DNA from 3 places in the Corynebacterium tuscaniense DNF00037 genome. Region 3 is predicted to be linked to each of the others. Evidence: predicted binding sites of a transcription regulator. Region 3 holds the regulator's gene; each other region holds the start of a gene.
The links. Region 3 encodes LexA, which represses DNA repair genes until DNA is damaged. Its sites were predicted from a motif close to CGAACANNTGTTCG; they were not measured.

Region 1: HMPREF2129_RS08395 (HNH endonuclease signature motif containing protein) is a predicted target of LexA. The motif match lies at 3,765-3,778, and genes of this name have one in related genera.
Region 2: HMPREF2129_RS04880 (HNH endonuclease signature motif containing protein) is a predicted target of LexA. The motif match lies at 3,875-3,888, and genes of this name have one in related genera.

Annotation. Positions count from the first base shown of each region.
Region 1 is NZ_JRNG01000039.1:11,731-17,321, forward strand. Features, by position in the region: gene HMPREF2129_RS08380 (S1 family peptidase) at 1-530, opposite strand, end outside; gene HMPREF2129_RS08385 (DUF418 domain-containing protein) at 628-1,815, shown strand; gene HMPREF2129_RS08390 (thiamine phosphate synthase) at 1,799-2,440, shown strand; gene HMPREF2129_RS08395 (HNH endonuclease signature motif containing protein) at 2,437-3,696, opposite strand; gene HMPREF2129_RS08400 (cation transporter) at 3,933-4,538, opposite strand; gene HMPREF2129_RS08405 (ectoine synthase) at 4,541-4,915, opposite strand; gene HMPREF2129_RS11025 (hypothetical protein) at 4,964-5,287, shown strand; gene thiO (glycine oxidase ThiO) at 5,451-5,591, shown strand, end outside.
Region 2 is NZ_JRNG01000017.1:50,920-56,510, reverse strand. Features, by position in the region: gene HMPREF2129_RS04910 (CCA tRNA nucleotidyltransferase) at 1-1,028, shown strand, start outside; gene HMPREF2129_RS04905 (YqgE/AlgH family protein) at 1,021-1,629, shown strand; gene HMPREF2129_RS04900 (AzlC family ABC transporter permease) at 1,619-2,359, shown strand; gene HMPREF2129_RS04895 (branched-chain amino acid transporter permease) at 2,398-2,715, shown strand; gene HMPREF2129_RS04890 (hypothetical protein) at 2,870-3,064, shown strand; gene HMPREF2129_RS04885 (hypothetical protein) at 3,274-3,741, shown strand; gene HMPREF2129_RS04880 (HNH endonuclease signature motif containing protein) at 3,943-5,430, shown strand; gene HMPREF2129_RS04875 (hypothetical protein) at 5,435-5,591, opposite strand, start outside.
Region 3 is NZ_JRNG01000001.1:32,513-38,103, reverse strand. Features, by position in the region: gene HMPREF2129_RS00175 (1-phosphofructokinase family hexose kinase) at 6-995, opposite strand; gene HMPREF2129_RS00170 (DeoR/GlpR family DNA-binding transcription regulator) at 1,134-1,913, opposite strand; gene lexA (transcriptional repressor LexA) at 2,026-2,700, opposite strand; gene HMPREF2129_RS10935 (hypothetical protein) at 2,946-3,317, shown strand; gene nrdR (transcriptional regulator NrdR) at 3,378-3,842, shown strand; gene hrpA (ATP-dependent RNA helicase HrpA) at 3,839-5,591, opposite strand, start outside.

The sequences.
Region 1 (5,591 bases), on a different contig from region 3:
CACAGCGTGTCACCGGTCTTAGCCCAGCCACCGAGCGAGCGGATCGTCGTGCCGTTGTAGCTGCCCGTCACTTCCGCATTGGGGCCAAGCTCAATCACGGCGTAGTCCAGCGCGCCATTCTTGCGCACGATGCGGCCCGAGTAGCCAGCCTCCAGCGAATCCGCCGCGGCCACCAGCTCCCCCACGTTGCCGCAGTGGCCGGCCGTCAGCGCGATCTTCCTGCCGGCCGCATCCCAGCCAGCTGCAGTGACGGTGCACATGCCGAACTGTCCCACGTAAATCGGCGTGCCGGGCCCGTATAGCGATGTGCCCCTGCCCACCGCCGCACGGGCCGCGGGGTTTACTGGGTTGGCGTCAAAGAACGACCCCGGCACACGGTTGAGCACCCGGTCCGCAAACGGCTTGCCCGCCATCACCTTGGACACCGGGTCCGTCTTCCAGTGGTAGTTCGGATCCACCTGCGCATTGGCCACCGCGGGCACCATGCTGAGCAGCAGCGCTGCCGCCACAATTCTTCCGGCACGTTTCATCCTCGGCCCCTTCCTGCCTGGTAATTTCGCACTAATCTTGTCACACCTCTTGTCCTTTCCCGGTGAGCCCACCCCCAGTACTGTTACTGTGGTGCGGGTGAATCAACGACTCATCGTTCCTGACCTTGCCCGTGGCCTTGCATTGCTGGGCATCGCCATGGCAAATATTTCCACTGCCTGGATCATCGCTGACATGCCTGGCGCGACTGGCGAATATGTCGGCTGGGTCCAGCCCGGCAATGTGGCCGACCAAATCGCGGCGATGTTTGCCGCCATGTTTGTCCACGTGCGTGGCCTACCCATGTTCTCCACGCTGCTTGGCTTCGGTGTCGGCCTGATCACCATGAGCCTGTCGCGGAAGAACTACCCGGTAAAGAAGGCCCGACTCGTGCTGGTGAAACGGTACGGCATCCTGGCTCTCTTCGGCCTTGTGCACATGTTCTTCATCTTCAACGGTGACATCATGGTCTCCTACGGCCTGTGTGGCATGGTTCTGGGCTTGCTCATTGCCGTGCGCACAAAGATCTTGCGGATCATTGCCTACTGCTTCATTGGCTTCTCCATCTTCATGGCCTTCCTCGGCGCCGTTGGTGCTGCATTCGGTCAGGACCTGATGCTTCCCCTAGAGACGACGGACAACTTCACCACCCCCGCTGAGTACTTCATCGATAACGCCACCTGGGGCTTCATCATGCTCATCAATGCGGTGATGGCTAACGGTTTCCTCCTCGGCGTGATGCTCATCGGTTTCATTTGGGCTCGCGAAGGCGTGCTCGCTGACGTCAACGCACACCGTCGCACCCTGATCATCTGGTCCGCCCTAACCGTGGCCGTCATCCTTCTCATTGGCATCCCGTTGGGTCTGGCCTCCATCGGCGTGTTCAGCGGGCGCGTTGAAGCCATTTTCATTGCCCTCAACCAAGGCTTCGGCATGATCACCGGTCCCGGCATCCTGGCCATGCTCGCGTTAGCCACCCAGCGCCTGCATAACAAGGTCCCCGTGGTGTTCTACCCCTTCGTCGCACTGGGCAAGCGTTCCATGTCCGGCTACATCATGCAGTCCATCCTCTTCATCGTCACAGTCATGCCCTTCGGCCTCGGCCTGGGCCTCGAATCCGGCGTTGCCATAAAGCTGCTCATCGCCACCGGCATCTGGGCAGTCACCCTGATCCTGGCCACGATCCTGGAGGCCACCAACACCCCGGGCCCCTTCGAGTGGGCACACCGTCACCTCTCCTACGGCAAGACCGGCCGCTTGGAGCCCTACACTGTTGCTCATGCTTGATCTGCGCTGTTATTTCATCACCGGCCACGGCTCGCACGAGCAGATCGTGGAAACCACCCGCCAAGCCGCCCTCGGCGGCGCCGGCATGATCCAAGTGCGCAGCAAACCCATCAGCGCCCGCGCGCTCTACGACCTGGGCCTCGCCGTCGTCACCGCAGTGCGTTCAGTGAACCCTTCCACGCACGTGCTTATCGACGATCGCGTCGACGTCGCCCTCGCCCTCCGCCCCCACGGCGTGGCTGGTGTCCACATCGGCCAAGACGACCTAGACCCACGCGTGGCACGGGAACTGCTTGGCCCTGACGCAATCATCGGCCTGACCACCGGCACGCTTTCACTCGTTGAGGATGCGAACCAGTACGTCGATGTCATCGACTACATCGGTGCCGGCCCCTTCCGCGCCACCCCGACCAAGGATTCTGGCCGCGAACCGCTGGGCCTTGCTGGCTACCCCGACCTCGTCGCTGCCTCCGAGCTACCTGTCGTGGCCATTGGCGATGTCACCGTCGATGACGTGGCCGACCTCGCCGCCACCGGCGTCGACGGCGTTGCCATCGTGCGCGGCATCATGAACGCCGCTGATCCACGCGCCTACGTGGAGCAGGTCCTGCGCAACTTCCACTAACCGGCGAACGAGTCTGAATCACCCCCGTCCTCCGGGACCGGCATGCACTCATAGTCATCGTCCCGCACTGGCAGAGAGTGGCTGTAGGAGACGAACCGCGCCCCGTCCCGGAAATCGAAGACGATGTTGTGACGATCTCGCTGGATCTTCACGTAGCCGTCCGTGACCAGCGAGTGGCAGCCGGAACACAGCGGCAAAAGGTTGTCCAAGTCCGTCATGCCACCATCTGCCCACTCGCGAATGTGGTGGATCTCCATGAAGCGCCGATGGATGCATCCTGGCATGGCACACTGGCCACCCCACATTGCCATCAGCGCTTTGACTTGCTTGTCTGTGGCCAGCCGTGAGGCCCGGCCGACGTTGAGGACCTGCCCATGCCGGTCCACGATGTTCAGCTTCATTAGCGCGTTAGACACGATGTTCTCCAGTGCGGTGGACGGTGCCCCAGCATTGTTAGGCAGGTAGGCGTTACCGTCCACCGTCATCATCACGTTCACCTGCGCAGCTGGTGCGCGCAGCGTGTTCTTCGGGTTCGTGCGCACGATGTTCACCATTCCCATGAGCGCGTACATCATTGCCCGTCCGGTAGGGAGCCCGAAACTGGATTTGTCCCGCTTCGCAAGCTCCTTCTCCTCCTCTATTTTCTGGTCGTAGAGGTTGGCGATGCCGGCTTCGTCGATAAGCTCGGCAAGCTCTTCTTCCTCCGCGCAGTACGCGAGGTGCCCGATCTTGAGTGCCGCTGCCAGTGCTTCCCCGTCAGCGGCGTTGAGTTTTCCCCACACGTTCACGTCGCCGTTCTCATCCTGGCTCAAGCGGAGATAATGCTCCGGGTAGTCCTCACCCGTGCCCTTTTTCGGCTTGCCGGCGAGCGCATGCTCCAGCCCGTGGTAGCCGAGCTCCATCGCACGATTGACCAGCTCAACCTCATTTTCAGGGGTGAGATATTTGAGCAGGAGGCGCACCACGGAATAGCTGAGCTTGCCCTCCTCGAACATCAGCTTGAGGTACGGGAAGTTCTCCAGCTGCCGCGCAACCGCAACGTATTCGTGGGCGGTGGAATGGGATATGCCTAATCTTCGGATTAACCACGCGCCCGTGCTCGTAGCACCGAGATCCTGGGCCAATCCGAGGTTGTCGAACTCAGCTATCTGCGCCAAAAGTGACGCTTTGCAGCGCATCATCCTGGTGTAAGTGTCAATGATCCCCGCACCCATATGCGCAGCTAGAAGGTTCGGTTCCGCAAGTATTGCTGTCATGGTGTCCCCTTGTTGGTTCGTTGTGAAGGTGTTGTGGGAACACCATACAAAACGAGTACGACACAATTCGAACAGCAATTCGAACACAACCTAAGAGAATGAGTCCGCATTGCGGACTCCCTGGGGCTTTGTGTTCACGCCAAAACGTAGGCCTCAGACGCGCCGCAAAACACATCGAGCACGTATTCGAAACTAACCTAAGAAAAAGAGTCCGCATTGCGGACTCCCTGGGAAAACTAATCCTCCATCTCCGCGAAAGCCTCCTCCACGGAGTCATGCTCTTCACGGGATTCCTCCCACACTTCCTTCGCAGCAGAGAGGTTCACGATGATGATGATCGCTGCGACGATAATGTCGAACCAGGCGGTGGCCCACACGAAGGTGAGCAGGCCGGCGAGGATGATGAGGACGTTGGCCAAGGCGTCGTTACGCGCTGCGAGCCACGCCCCCGTCGCCAGCGACGAACCCTGATCGCGAAGGCGCAACAAGATCACGGCGCAGATCAGATTGACCACGAGAGCGCCGAGCGCGATGCCAGTTAGACCCGACGGCGACGGCGGCTCCGGGTTGATTATCTTCAGAACTACGGTCACCAGCGCGGCAACAGCCGGAATAAGGATGAGGCCGGAAAGAACAGTGCCGGCCACGCGACGCTGAGAAGCTGGCCACGCCACCGCGAAGAACACAAGCATGTTGATTGCTGTGTCTTCGAGGAAGTCTGCGGAATCCGCGAAGAGGGAGGCTGAGCCGATCGCGATGGCGGCTGCGAACTCGACGAAGAAGTAGCCGAGATTCAGCAGCGCCACGATCAGAACGGCGCGCCGAATACGCTGTTCAGTCATGGTTAGTAGCTGCTGAACCCGTCGTCGGAAAGCGTGTGCTTTTCGTCGCCAGTTATCGCCGGGTTGAAGATAGAGACCAGGATCAGATCCTCGTCTTTGCCGCCACGCAGGTAGTGCGCGTCGTGCTCGTCGAGGACGTAAATCGTGCCCGGGGTGATCGGGTACACGTTGCCCTCGGTGTCCTCGACCTCGCCGGAGCCGGCGATGCAGTAGCAGGCTTCGAGGTGGTTGCGGTACTGCAGTTTGGACTCGGTGCCGGCGCGCACGACGGTGTGCGCGACAGCGAAGCCCATGTTGTCTTTCGCGGTGAGCACGCGCTCGGAGGTGCCGCCACCCCACTCAACAGTTTCGACATCTTCTCGGGAACGAATGAACATGAATCTCCTTCCAGTTACCCGTTCCACGGTACGCGTAAGCTCGTGGGCATGATTCTTGCCATCATCACCGCAGAAGTTGCGTTCTGGCTCTGTTTGTTTGGCGGAATGTTCCTGCGCTACGCCCTTAAGTTGCCTAAAGCAGGAATTGTGCTGCTAGCGGCAACCCCCTCATTGACCTTGCTTTACTCGTTTACACGTTTTGGAGTCTGGCCGATACGCACCACGCAAATTTTTTCCACGCGTTCGGCGCTTTCTACGTCGTTTTTTCCATTGTTTTCGGCAAAGATCTGGTTCTCGCACTGGACAAGAAGTGGCGTGGTGAGACAGAGATCAGTGGTGAGGGCTTCAGCCGCTCGATCCGCGACAATCTGATACGCGCGGTTATTGCCTCCGGGATCACCATCCTCATCCTCGTAGCCATGGTCTTTGTTACAGGCATCGCCGGTAGTTTTTGGTTGTTCTATTGGATCATTGCTATGGCGTTTCTGCCGGCCTGCTGGTGGACAATCGATAAATGGGTGGAAAGAAGGAAAGCATGAAGGTCGCAGTAGTAGGCGCAGGAATTATTGGCTTATCGACGAGCCTCACCCTCGCCGACCACGGCCACCAGATCACCGTGTACGACCCAGCACCAGCTAGTGGTGCCACGTGGCATGCGGGAGGGATGCTCGCCCCG
Region 2 (5,591 bases), on a different contig from region 3:
CAGAGCTCGAACTCGAACTCGAATTGGACTTCCATGACCCCTGCGACGGCTTGAAAGACCTGCTCAACCACGTGTTGGACACCCCGCAGGAGCCGGAGGTGAGTTTCCGCGACGACCCGCTGCGGATGCTGCGCGCGGCGCGGTTTGTCTCACAGCTCGGTTTCACGGTGAGCCCGCGCGTGAAGCAGGCGATGACGGACATGGCGGATGAAATAGGCCGCATCACTGTCGAACGCGTGCAAGCGGAGTTGGACAAACTCATGCTAGGTATCCAGCCGTGGGAAGGCATTGACCTGCTGGTGGAAACCGGCCTGGCCGATCATGTTCTGCCGGAGATCCCCGCGCTGAAACTGGAGCGCGATGAGCACATGCAGCACAAGGACGTCTACGCCCATTCGCTGACCGTCCTGCGTCAGGCAACGGAGCTTGAGGACCCGGAGGAGGGCCCTGACCTGGTGCTGCGCTGGGCGGCTCTGCTCCATGACATTGGTAAACCAGACACGCGCGAACTCCAGGACGGTGGCCGGGTGTCCTTCCACCACCACGAAGTTGTGGGAGCCAAGCTGGCCCGCAAACGCATGCGCAAGCTGAAATACCCCAAGCATGTCATCGCGGATGTCAGCCAGCTGGTCTATCTCCACATGCGTTTCTACGGTTTCGGCGAAGGCCAGTGGACTGATTCCGCTGTGCGCCGCTACGTCACCGATGCCGGCGAACTTCTCCCCCGCCTGAACAAACTCGTGCGCGCCGACTGCACCACGCGCAACCCGAAAAAGGCAGCGCGTTTACGCCGCAGCTACGACGACCTTGAGGAACGCATCGCGGACCTTTCTGCCAAGGAGGACCTTGCCCGTGTCCGGCCTGACCTGGACGGTAACGAGATCATGCAGATCCTGGGTCTCGAGCCCAGCCCCGAGGTGGGCAAAGCCTGGAAGTACATGAAGGAACTCCGCCTGGAGCGCGGCGAGCTCGACCACGACGAGGCCGTCGCTGAGCTCAAGGCCTGGTGGGAGGCCAACCATGCCTGAGTTTTTCTACGCCGACCGCCTCTTCACCGCGCTTGAGCGCGAAGAGCCCGCCCCCGGCATGCTTATGCTCGCCGCGCCGGGCATGCTTAGCGACGAGTTCGCGCGCACCGTCGTCCTCATCATCGAACACAACCTGGAACACACCCTTGGCGTTGTGCTCAACCGCCGCAGTGAAGTCGCCGTGGCCAATGCGCTGCCGGAATGGCTCGACTACGTGGCTAAACCGCAGGCGCTGTACCTCGGCGGACCGGTCAGCCCCCAGGCCGCCATCGGTGTTGGTGTGACCACCGCTGGCACTGTTCTTGAGGATCACCGGGAGTTCACCCGCTTGGCCAACCGCCTCGTCCACGTGGACCTTCGCATCGACCCCGCCATGCTTGACGGCCTGCTCGAAGGCGTGCGCATCTTCGCCGGTTACGCCGAATGGGTGCCTGGCCAGCTCAATGAGGAGGTTGAGCGCGGCGACTGGTACATCGCCCCCGCCCTGCCCTCCGATGTCATCGCGCCTGCCGGCACCGACCTCTACAGCGACATCATGCGCCGCCAGCCCATGCCTCTGCCGTTGTTCTCTACGTTCCCGGCGGATATTGATGACAACTAACTCTCAGATCCGCTCTGAAATCCGCGGTGGCATCCGGGACACCTGGCTCGTCGGCCTGGGCCTCATCCCTCTTGGCTTGGCGTTTGGCCTGGTCATGGTGCAAGCCGGCTTCGCGTGGTGGTGGACACCAATCTTCTCCATCATCATCTACGCCGGTTCGATGGAATTCCTCGCCGTTCAACTTGTCACCACCGGGGTCGGCCCCCTGTCCGCCGCCATCACCGGTTTCATGGTCAACTTCCGCCACATTTTCTATGGCCTCACCTTCCCGCGCCACCTCATTTCCTCACCGCTCGGCCGCGCGTACAGCACCTATGCGCTTACCGACGAGTCCTACGCCATCACCTCCTCCCGCGCCCGAACCGCACCCAATTCTGGTGCCCGTGTGCTGACCATTCAGATCCTGTGCCAGCTGATGTGGGTGCTGCCCGGCATCGTGGGGGCGTTGCTTGGTACCGCGATTCCGTCCTCAGTGCTTGGCGTCGATTACGCACTGACCGCACTCTTCATTGTTCTGGCCTACGAGGCTTTCCGCGCGAACCCGGATTTCTCCCTGCCACTGACCGCCACTGTGATTGCTGCGCTTCTCGCCGTGCTTGCTCCCAGCTGGCTCCTCATGGCCGGGTTGAGCACCTACTTCCTCGTGCTCATCCTCCGTTATGCCCGGCCCGGCGTCGACCGTGCTCTTGAGCTCCGCGTCCCTCGTCTTTCTTCGGGCGGTGAAAAGTAGTGGGGGTTTTTGGTCTTCCTGAGGGCATCACCTTATCTATGGTCGCCGCGGTACTCATCCCCGTGGCCATTATCACCGTTTTGCTGCGCGCCCTCCCTTTCTCCTTCCTCCGCCTCCTCAAAGGCAGCCCGTTCATCGACTTCCTCGGCGCCACCATGCCCGTCGGTGTCATGACCGTCCTGGTCGTCTACACCTTCTCCACCATCGCCCACGACACTGCCATCCCCCACGGCCTTCCTGCCGCTCTCATCGCCGGGGCCCTCACGCTTGCCCTCCATGCCTGGAAGCGCCGCGCCGGCCTTTCCATCCTCGCCGGAACCGCCGCCTACATGGTGTTGGTGAATTTGGTGTTCTAGTGGGCGTTTTAGCTCGTGTTTTAATGCCCAGGTAGTTTTATTGCCAAATTGAAGTTTTGGCAAACTATTTGGGAACTCGCTTTCCAGAGCTCTTTGCCAGCGTTAATCTGCAGTTGCTGTCCCACGTACTGCTTTTCCTATTCAAGGAGCTCCCATGACGCGCCGTTTCGTTGCTGGTGGCCTCGCAGCCACCACTGCACTATCTCTGTCCGTGGCCAATGACGAAATGTTCAAGTACAAGATCGGCACCACCTTCGACATCTTGCTCGGCACAGGCATTGCAGCTGCCATCCTCGCCCTTCTCGGTGGCGCCGCGCAGCAGCAGGGCCTGATCAAGCTCCCGTTCTAAAAACCCCGGGACTTTTTGGCCTGAACTAACCCCGACCATTTCTCCATGCTCGAACTGAGTGCGGAGAGGGTGGTTGGGGTTTTGGGTTTTTGGGGGGCGTCGATAAGCAAATGGCGCCTTGAGCTGCCGTGAACTTTTCATGAATGCGCTGCTTGAATGGTGGATCGGTCCTAAGCTGTGCGTGCTTGAAACTAGCTTAAGGAGTACCGATGAAGTCCCGTTTTGTTGCTGTCGCGTTGGCTGCATGTGTGCTTGTCGGGGTGGCGGCGCCGGCGCATGCGGAGGCGGGCCACCCTGTTGACCAGCGCAGTTCCGTGAAGCCGGTTCTTGAGCTCAGCTCACCTTCGCACAGCTCGCAGCACTGGTCTTTTGCCACGGATGAACAGCTTAAAGAAAAGTGGGATGCGGCGGTGCGCGTGGGCTTCTTCACCCCCGTGATTGAGCAGATCTATGGCCTTGAGATCAGCGACGTCACTTGGCAGGAGCGTCAGGCGGCGAATGAGGGCAAATTTGAGGCGAACCCGATTCCCAATCAGGTGCTTGGCAGTTCGCTCAAGTGGGACGCGGCGCGCGGGCAACAGCTGGGTACGGCGCTGAACTGGTGGATCGGTATTGGTGTTGCCGCCACTGTTCTGACTGCCGGTGTGGCGGCGTTTTTTGGTGGTGCTTTTGATTAGGTGCAGGGCTTTAACGCTGCTTTAGCTCCCTTTTTCGACGGATTTTCACCCGCGCTGACCTTGGTGTTGTGGATAAGTGTTCGAAAATAGGGCCCATCTAGCGCTTCAAGGCACGGGGCGTGTCGCACCCATATGAAAGTATGTTCGCATGTGCTCAAGGTGAGCGCATGGCAATGACGTCACTTGGGGAAAGGGGGCGACATGAGTGCACCGGTAAAAACGCCGAGTTTTGCCACGGAGAACCCGTCCGATCCGGTCGCGCGAGCGCATTGGGCACTCCGTAAAGCCGAGTATGAGCTGTTCAAAGAGTATGCCGAAGGCGACCGTGAGTTGGTAGACAGCCGCGACTTCGACCAGGAGTACGCGCGGTTATCCAAGTCCACTGGCATGCCAAAGTGGCAGGTAGACCATGCTGTCATGGCCTACATGGCCCTGCGAGAGCTACCTCGCTTGAGGGAATTGCAACGGGAATATCAGCGCTTAGATCTGCCGCGCCTGAAGGCCGTGAGCGACGCGATGGACAGCTTCGGGGAGAACGCATCGCCCGAGGTCTACGCCGCGGTGGATGAGGTGCTGGTGGAGATCTTCACACCACACCGGCACAACGCCGCGCTGCCTACGGTGAGCACCATCAAAAGGAGAATCAACAAGCTCATCGCGGACTTCGACAACGCGGCGGCGTTCTGCCCCGAGAACCGCAAGGAACGCGAGGAGCGCCCCAAAGAGATACCGCCGGGCTCATGTGAAGTCACCTTTCACAATGGCCGCGTGGGCGCTCATGCCAGCGGGATGACCGTGATGGGCGACATTGCCACGATGGCGATGACAAGGGCGGTTATTGACGCGACTGCGCGCGCCCACGCCCTCACCCTCGAAGAGACAGTGCTCAAGCTCCTCACCGGGGAGATCACCCCGTCGGGCAACGCCACCGTGAGCGTCTACGCCCCGAAAGGCCCTGATGGTTCGGTGGATCTGACCAAGTCCGTGTTCTTCCCCGGCTTCGGCTGGACCAACGCGGTGGGAACGGAGAAATTCCACGCGCTCGCTGGACTGAACGGGTTTGAGACCAAAAACCCCGCCACTTTTGTGGACCTCGACTCCACCGCCACGCATACCGTCAACGGTCACGCCGCGCCGGAGAAGGTCAAAGAATTCGTGCGGATGCGTGACGGTCACTGCATCTTCCCCGGCTGCACGGTCCCCGCCCGACGGTGCCAGCTCGACCACCGCATCCCCTTCGAAGAAGGCGGACCCACCACCGCCTCAAACCTCTACTGCCTGTGCCAAAAGCACCACAACGTAAAAACCGACAAAAGGGCCTTCTACCTGCCCGATCCCTTCACCGGCGACATCGTGTGGCTCGTCGCGGACGGTACCTACGTCATCACCAAACCCGCTGGCTTCCTCCGCGACCAGGTCACACCAACAGCACCGCGCTGGGTCTCTACGCTCAGTCAAGTTCGCCGCCACAAGCAAAAAGTCGCCCACTTTTACGCAAAAGCACACACGCTTGTCGACGGCTATGAGGCCGGCACCCCCTACCCCACCACCATCGAAGCGCTGGAGAAACTCGAACAAGAATACGGGCTCAAGTTCCCCTTCGCGCCTGAACCGCCAGCTCAGGAGCCAGATCCGGACTACGAGCCACCGCCGGAGGACGACGAGGTTGAGGAGGAGGTGGGTGCCTAGGTGCCTAAAGCTCCGGGAACTTCGCGCGGGCCTCCGCCCAGAGTCCCTCAAAGTGGTCCGCGGTGACGTGTTCAGCCTCGATGCCTTCGAACTGGTCGTAGGTGTCCGGGTGCGGGACGGTGTCGAGGGGGCGGTTGGCATTGCCGATGACGCGGCCCGCG
Region 3 (5,591 bases):
ACTGTTCACTCCCCACCCTTGTTTGATCTCTGATTGGGAAAGGTGGACACAACGGTGTGCTCCAAATCCAGATCATGAGGTGTAGGGATGGCGGTTCCGGGATTGGACGCTGCGGCACTGCCATAGGCCACGGAATGCCGTAAGGCCTCCGGTGAGTCCAACCCACGTATGCGGGCAAGGACATACCCAGCCAAGGCACTATCGCCTGCCCCGACTGTTGAACGGATAAGTGATGGCGGGGGAGTAGCCACCCACGCGCCATCGGCAGTGACTAAACACGCGCCCGCACTACCAAGAGTGACAAGGAGCTCAGGCACACCGCGGCAAACAACTGAGCGAGCAACCTCCACCACGTAGCAGAGATCACCGTTCGACGCAGCATCTTCGAGTGTGTGACCATCAATGCCGGCGAGCTGACCAAGCTCATAGCCGTTGGGTTTGATGATGTCTGGAGTGCCCTGGTCCATCCCCTCACTCAGCGCAATCAACGGTTCATCGGAGGTATCCACCGCGATAAGTGCATCCGAGTTAGCTTGACGCACGACAGCCACCAACGTGGAATACCAGTCATAAGGAGCACCCGGCGGAAGTGAGCCAGCCAGAACAACCACGTCCGACATAGCAGCACTCGTTGCTACTGCATCCTCCAGTGCAGCTATGGTGTCCGGTGTTAACCGCGCGCCCTGCTCATTGAGTTTGGTAGTCACCCCTGTTGCATCAGTAATGGTTGTGTTGGCGCGGACATTCCCGTCCACCGCGACGGTGCGCAGCGGAATATGTGCCTCGTGCGCGAGTGCAACAAAGGGATCAGTGTCATGTGCTGGCGCTAACGCAAGCACGGACTCTCCAGCTTTCAGGAGGGCATGGGCAACATTGATGCCCTTCCCACCGGGTTCACGGGAGCTGGTGGTTACGCGGATGACCTCTCCAGCAGTGAGACTATCCACGGTGAAAGTGACGTCAACGCTTGGATTAGGCGTGAAAGTAAAGATCACGGGTGGCGTACCCCTCACGGTTGTAGGTGGGGTGGAGCGGGAAAACTCCTTCGCCAGTATGCCCGATAGCGCCCCTACATGATGTTACAACCAGGCAGAAAACGCACACTGCAAACACGTCATCGCCACAGACTAGCCCTAACCTGCTTGGATAACTTGGATACCGCGTTCCATCAGCTCATCAACATAGGATGCCGGTGCGTCGGAATCGGTGATCACCACATCGATGGAATCGAGGGGGGCAAAGCTCACAAGATAATCCGTCCCCAGTTTTGAGGAATCGCACAGCACCACAACTTTGCGGGTGTTGGTGACCATCGCTGATTTCACCGCAGCTTCTTGCGCGTCTGCAGTAGACAGACCGTGGTCGATGGTCAGTGCATTGGTGCCAATAAAAGCTACATCTGCGCGCAGAAGCGCCAATGTGCGCAAAGCAGTATCACCGACAACAGCCTGGGTGATTGCGCGAACAGTGCCACCAAGGAGCTGAACATTTATGGTGCCCAGGCTGGATAAATCGAGCGCAATGGGCAGGGAGTTGGTTACAAAAGACAAAGCACGTGCTTCAGGGAGGTCCTTGATGAGTCCAGCGAGAGTATTGATCGTGGAGCCTGAATCAAGAAAAACAGAGCCGCCAGCCACGGGTAGAAAACTCAGTGCGGCTTGTGCGATGGCGGTTTTAGCCGTGGCTGCCGAACGATAGCGGGTGTGAAGGGGGAACTCCGCAGTGAGGTAGGACTGGTTTGATACGGCACCACCGTGGACACGTTGGACTACACCTTCGCGGTCGAGCACTGCCAGGTCTCGTCGGATTGTCTCTGCGGTGACATCAAAACGCTCAGACAGCTCTGTCACGTTGACGCGACCTTCGACTGCAGTCAGAGATGCGATTTGGCGACGACGCTCCTCGGCGTACATGAGACTTCCTTGAATGCAGGGGATGCTAACAAATCCTCATTATGTATGCGAGGGGCGAAAACGGAGTCTGGATTAGTTTTGCTTTGGTCCGTTTCACCCCCGTGAGGGTGGGCTAGAGCTTGCGGAAAACAGAGACCACAAGGCCCATGATTTCCGCTTCGTCGCCCTTGATAGGCGAGAAAGCGTCATTGTGAGGAAGCAACCACACGCCAGTGGAGTCCTGATGGAACTCCTTCACTGTTGCTTCACCATCAATAAGTGCGGCGACAAACTGGCCTTCCTCCGCTACTGGCTGCGTGCGCACTGCAACCCAGTCGCCGTCCAAGATGCCGGCGTCGCGCATGGACTCGCCGACAACCTGAAGCAAGTACAAGTCACCATCGCCGACGAGTTCCGAGGGGAGTGGGAAGTACTCAGTAACATTTTCCTCAGCCAAAATCGGATTGCCGGCTGCTATCTGGCCGACAACGGGGATGTAGCGTGGCGCCGCAGCCTCCTCGGGGACATTTGCATCCTGCTTGTTTGACTTCCGTCCGGTGCGTGGGAGGTGGCGCAGGTCAACAGCGCGAGGTTTATTCGGATCACGCCGCAAGAAACCCTTTTTCTCAAGTTCTTTGAGCTGGTAAGCCACAGACGACGTGGATTGCAGGCCAGCAGCATCGCCGATCTCGCGGATGCTTGGCGGATAACCGCGCAACACCACAGCATCCTGGATGACCTCCAGAATGCGGCGCTGCCGGTCCGTCAACGTTTTGATGTCAGGTCTCTTGTCTTCTTTTTTAGCCATGTCGCTGTTGTCCTTCCTTTGCTGATGCCCTAGACGACGCTTTTTAGTTGCAAATGAGTTCCTTCACTTCTCGTTTCTACCACGAGTAAGCAAGTTTGTTCGATATTTTTCCGCTACGTCTGGACAAAGTTTTATCTGGTTGCTATAAATCGAACATAGTACCTATCGAACATGTAAGCGAAGTGTTTGATCGAACATGTCGTGGCCGTTCGTAGGATCGTAGGTAGAACAGAAAGGAAAACATAATGACTATCTCCATTGCACGACCTCACGGCACTGATATTGTCTGCGGTGATCTTCGCGCTGCGGTCCAGCCGGCGGATGTGTGGGACATTAATTCCACTCGCACCCCTCGCCGTCATGCCGGCAGTGTTCGAACGTTGGCAGACTCTGATCGAAAAGAAAGTCTAACGCAATCCCGGGCTTCAATTAGGGGAGTGGAAGCTTTCGAAAACATTGAAGCTCGCCGCGAAAAGCGTGGTGCTATTGCGATGGGCGTGTTGCTGGGAATTGGGCTTTTTATTGGCTCTGCACTCGGGGGCGCTTTCTCCGGTGGGGAGATTGACCCAGCTGACACAGCGGTTGATGGTGCCGTGGCCAGCATGAGCGCCCGCTAGTTCGGTGCTGCTGCAAAGTAGCTAGATACCTGATGCGCCAAGAGAGTAGAATCCTTTCCTGTGCATTGCCCTTTCTGCCATAACGATCATTCCCGCGTCTCGGACTCGCGTCTTGTAGACGCGGGTTCTGCTATTCGTCGCCGCCGTGAGTGCACCGCGTGTGGGGGACGGTTCACCACGGTTGAAAAAGCCATTCTCACCGTGGTTAAACGAAATGGTGTCAGTGAACCCTTCGACAGAGACAAGCTGATTGTTGGTGTGCGCCGAGCATGCCAGGGCCGTGATGTTTCAGATGATGCTCTGAAGCGTCTTGCCCAGGAAGTGGAAGAGATTGTTCGTGCGCAAGGGAGCTCACAAGTTCTTTCTAATGACATTGGTCTTGCCATCTTGGAGCCTCTCCGAGCGCTCGATGAGGTGGCCTACCTGCGTTTCGCTTCGGTGTACAAGTCCTTCGAAAGTGCAGATGACTTCGAGTCGGAGATCCGCCTCATGCGTCGCCGTGACCGCGGCATTGATGAGCTTTAGAGCTTGTCCACCATCTTCTCAATCCGCCGTGGGCTCACTGGTCTAGAAGTTCCCAGACGTTGAGCGAAAAGACTGACGCGTAACTCTTCGATGCGCCAGAGAATCTCTTTGACTGGCTTTGACCTTGCTGCGCCCTTGGGTAGTCGAGTGAGCTTGGCATCAAGATACGTCTTGACGTCATCGATGACGGCTTGGCGGTCCGCATCCCTGTCAGGGTCATGGTTCATATCATCCAGCCGCATCTGCACCGCCGACAAGTAGCGGGGCAGGTGCTGTAGGTGCTCCATGCCGTGGATGGTGATTGCGTTTTTGGGCAGAAGGAATGCCATCTGGGCCTTGACGTCATCGATGGCTGGTCCGCTCCACTTGTTCAGCTCTGCCGCGATGTTGATGTACTCGGCGACACCGCCGGCAATGCCGACGACAGCGCGACGCACAGCACCAGGCACATCGGGCTTGACCTTGTTCAGCAGGGCATCAAATTCTTCAGGCGTGCGTACCGGGCCGCCGTGGGCAAACATGAGATCACGGATAGCAGCGATGCGAGCATCTTCCACGAGGCCAGCAGCACCACCGTGCGGGTACTTATCTACAGCTACGCGTTGGCGCAGCGGAAGCCCCTTGGTCATCTGCGTTGGTGAAACTGCGATTTGGCGCATGAGCATGGCCAACGTGGCCGTGACCATCGAAGCATCAGCGGCAGCCTTGGTGGGGAAGACCTTGACGCGCACGCCGTCCTTGGTTGCTTCCAAAGCAGGGAATGCATCAACGTGGTTGCCTTCAATTTCCGTGGTCACGGTTTCCGGCACGGTACCGAGGGTGTCAGCAGTCCATTCTTTGGCGGAATCCGTCTCGGCCTTCTTCGTGGCTTTGGCCACCGAGGATGTGATCTGACCAGCGCGACGTTTCTTCAGCTCCGCCAGACTCTTGTCATGATCGGTGATGGCGCCGCGCCGGTCGATGGAAGCAAAGGTCATCTTCAGGTGCGCCGGCAGTGCCTCTGGCTGGAAGTCTGTTGCGTTGATGCCATGGCCACCAAATGAGCGCAGAATTTCAGCGAGTTGCTCCGTCAGCCGTGCTTCAAAAGGAATGAGCTTCTCCATCGCGCGTGCAGCAAATTCCGGTGCCGGAACTACGGTTTTCCGCAGCGCCTTGGGCAGGGAACGGATGAGCTCGGTGACAAGTTCCTCCCGGAGGCCAGGGATAAGCCAGTCAAAGTCGGTGTCTTCCAGTCCGGCCAGCAATGGGACAGGGATGAGTACCGTGACGCCGTCGAAGGGATCACCGGGCTCAAACTTGTACTGCAAGTCATAGTTGATGCTGCCCTGGCGCCACTTGTCGGGGAAGGCAGCTTCGGAGGAATCGGCACCAGAGGCATCGACAAGCTTTGCCGGATCGAAGTCGAGGAAGTCCGGTGATTGGTGGCGCTTCTTCTTCCACCAGGCATCGAAATGGCGGCCGGTGCCGATGTTGTCGGGGACGCGGGCGTCATAGAAATCGAACAATGCATCTTCGTCGACCACGAGGCCGCGGCGGCGCACTTTCTCCTCGATGGCGCTGGCTTCCTCCAGAAGCTGCGCGTTGTGTTTGAGGAAAGCGTGGTGCGCGTTCCATTCACCATCGATGAGAGCATGGCGGATGAACATGGTGCGCGCGGCATCCATGTCCACGTGGTGGTAGGGCACACGGCGATCGGCAATCACGGTGACGCCATACAACATGGATTTTTGGTGCACCATCGGCGCGGCG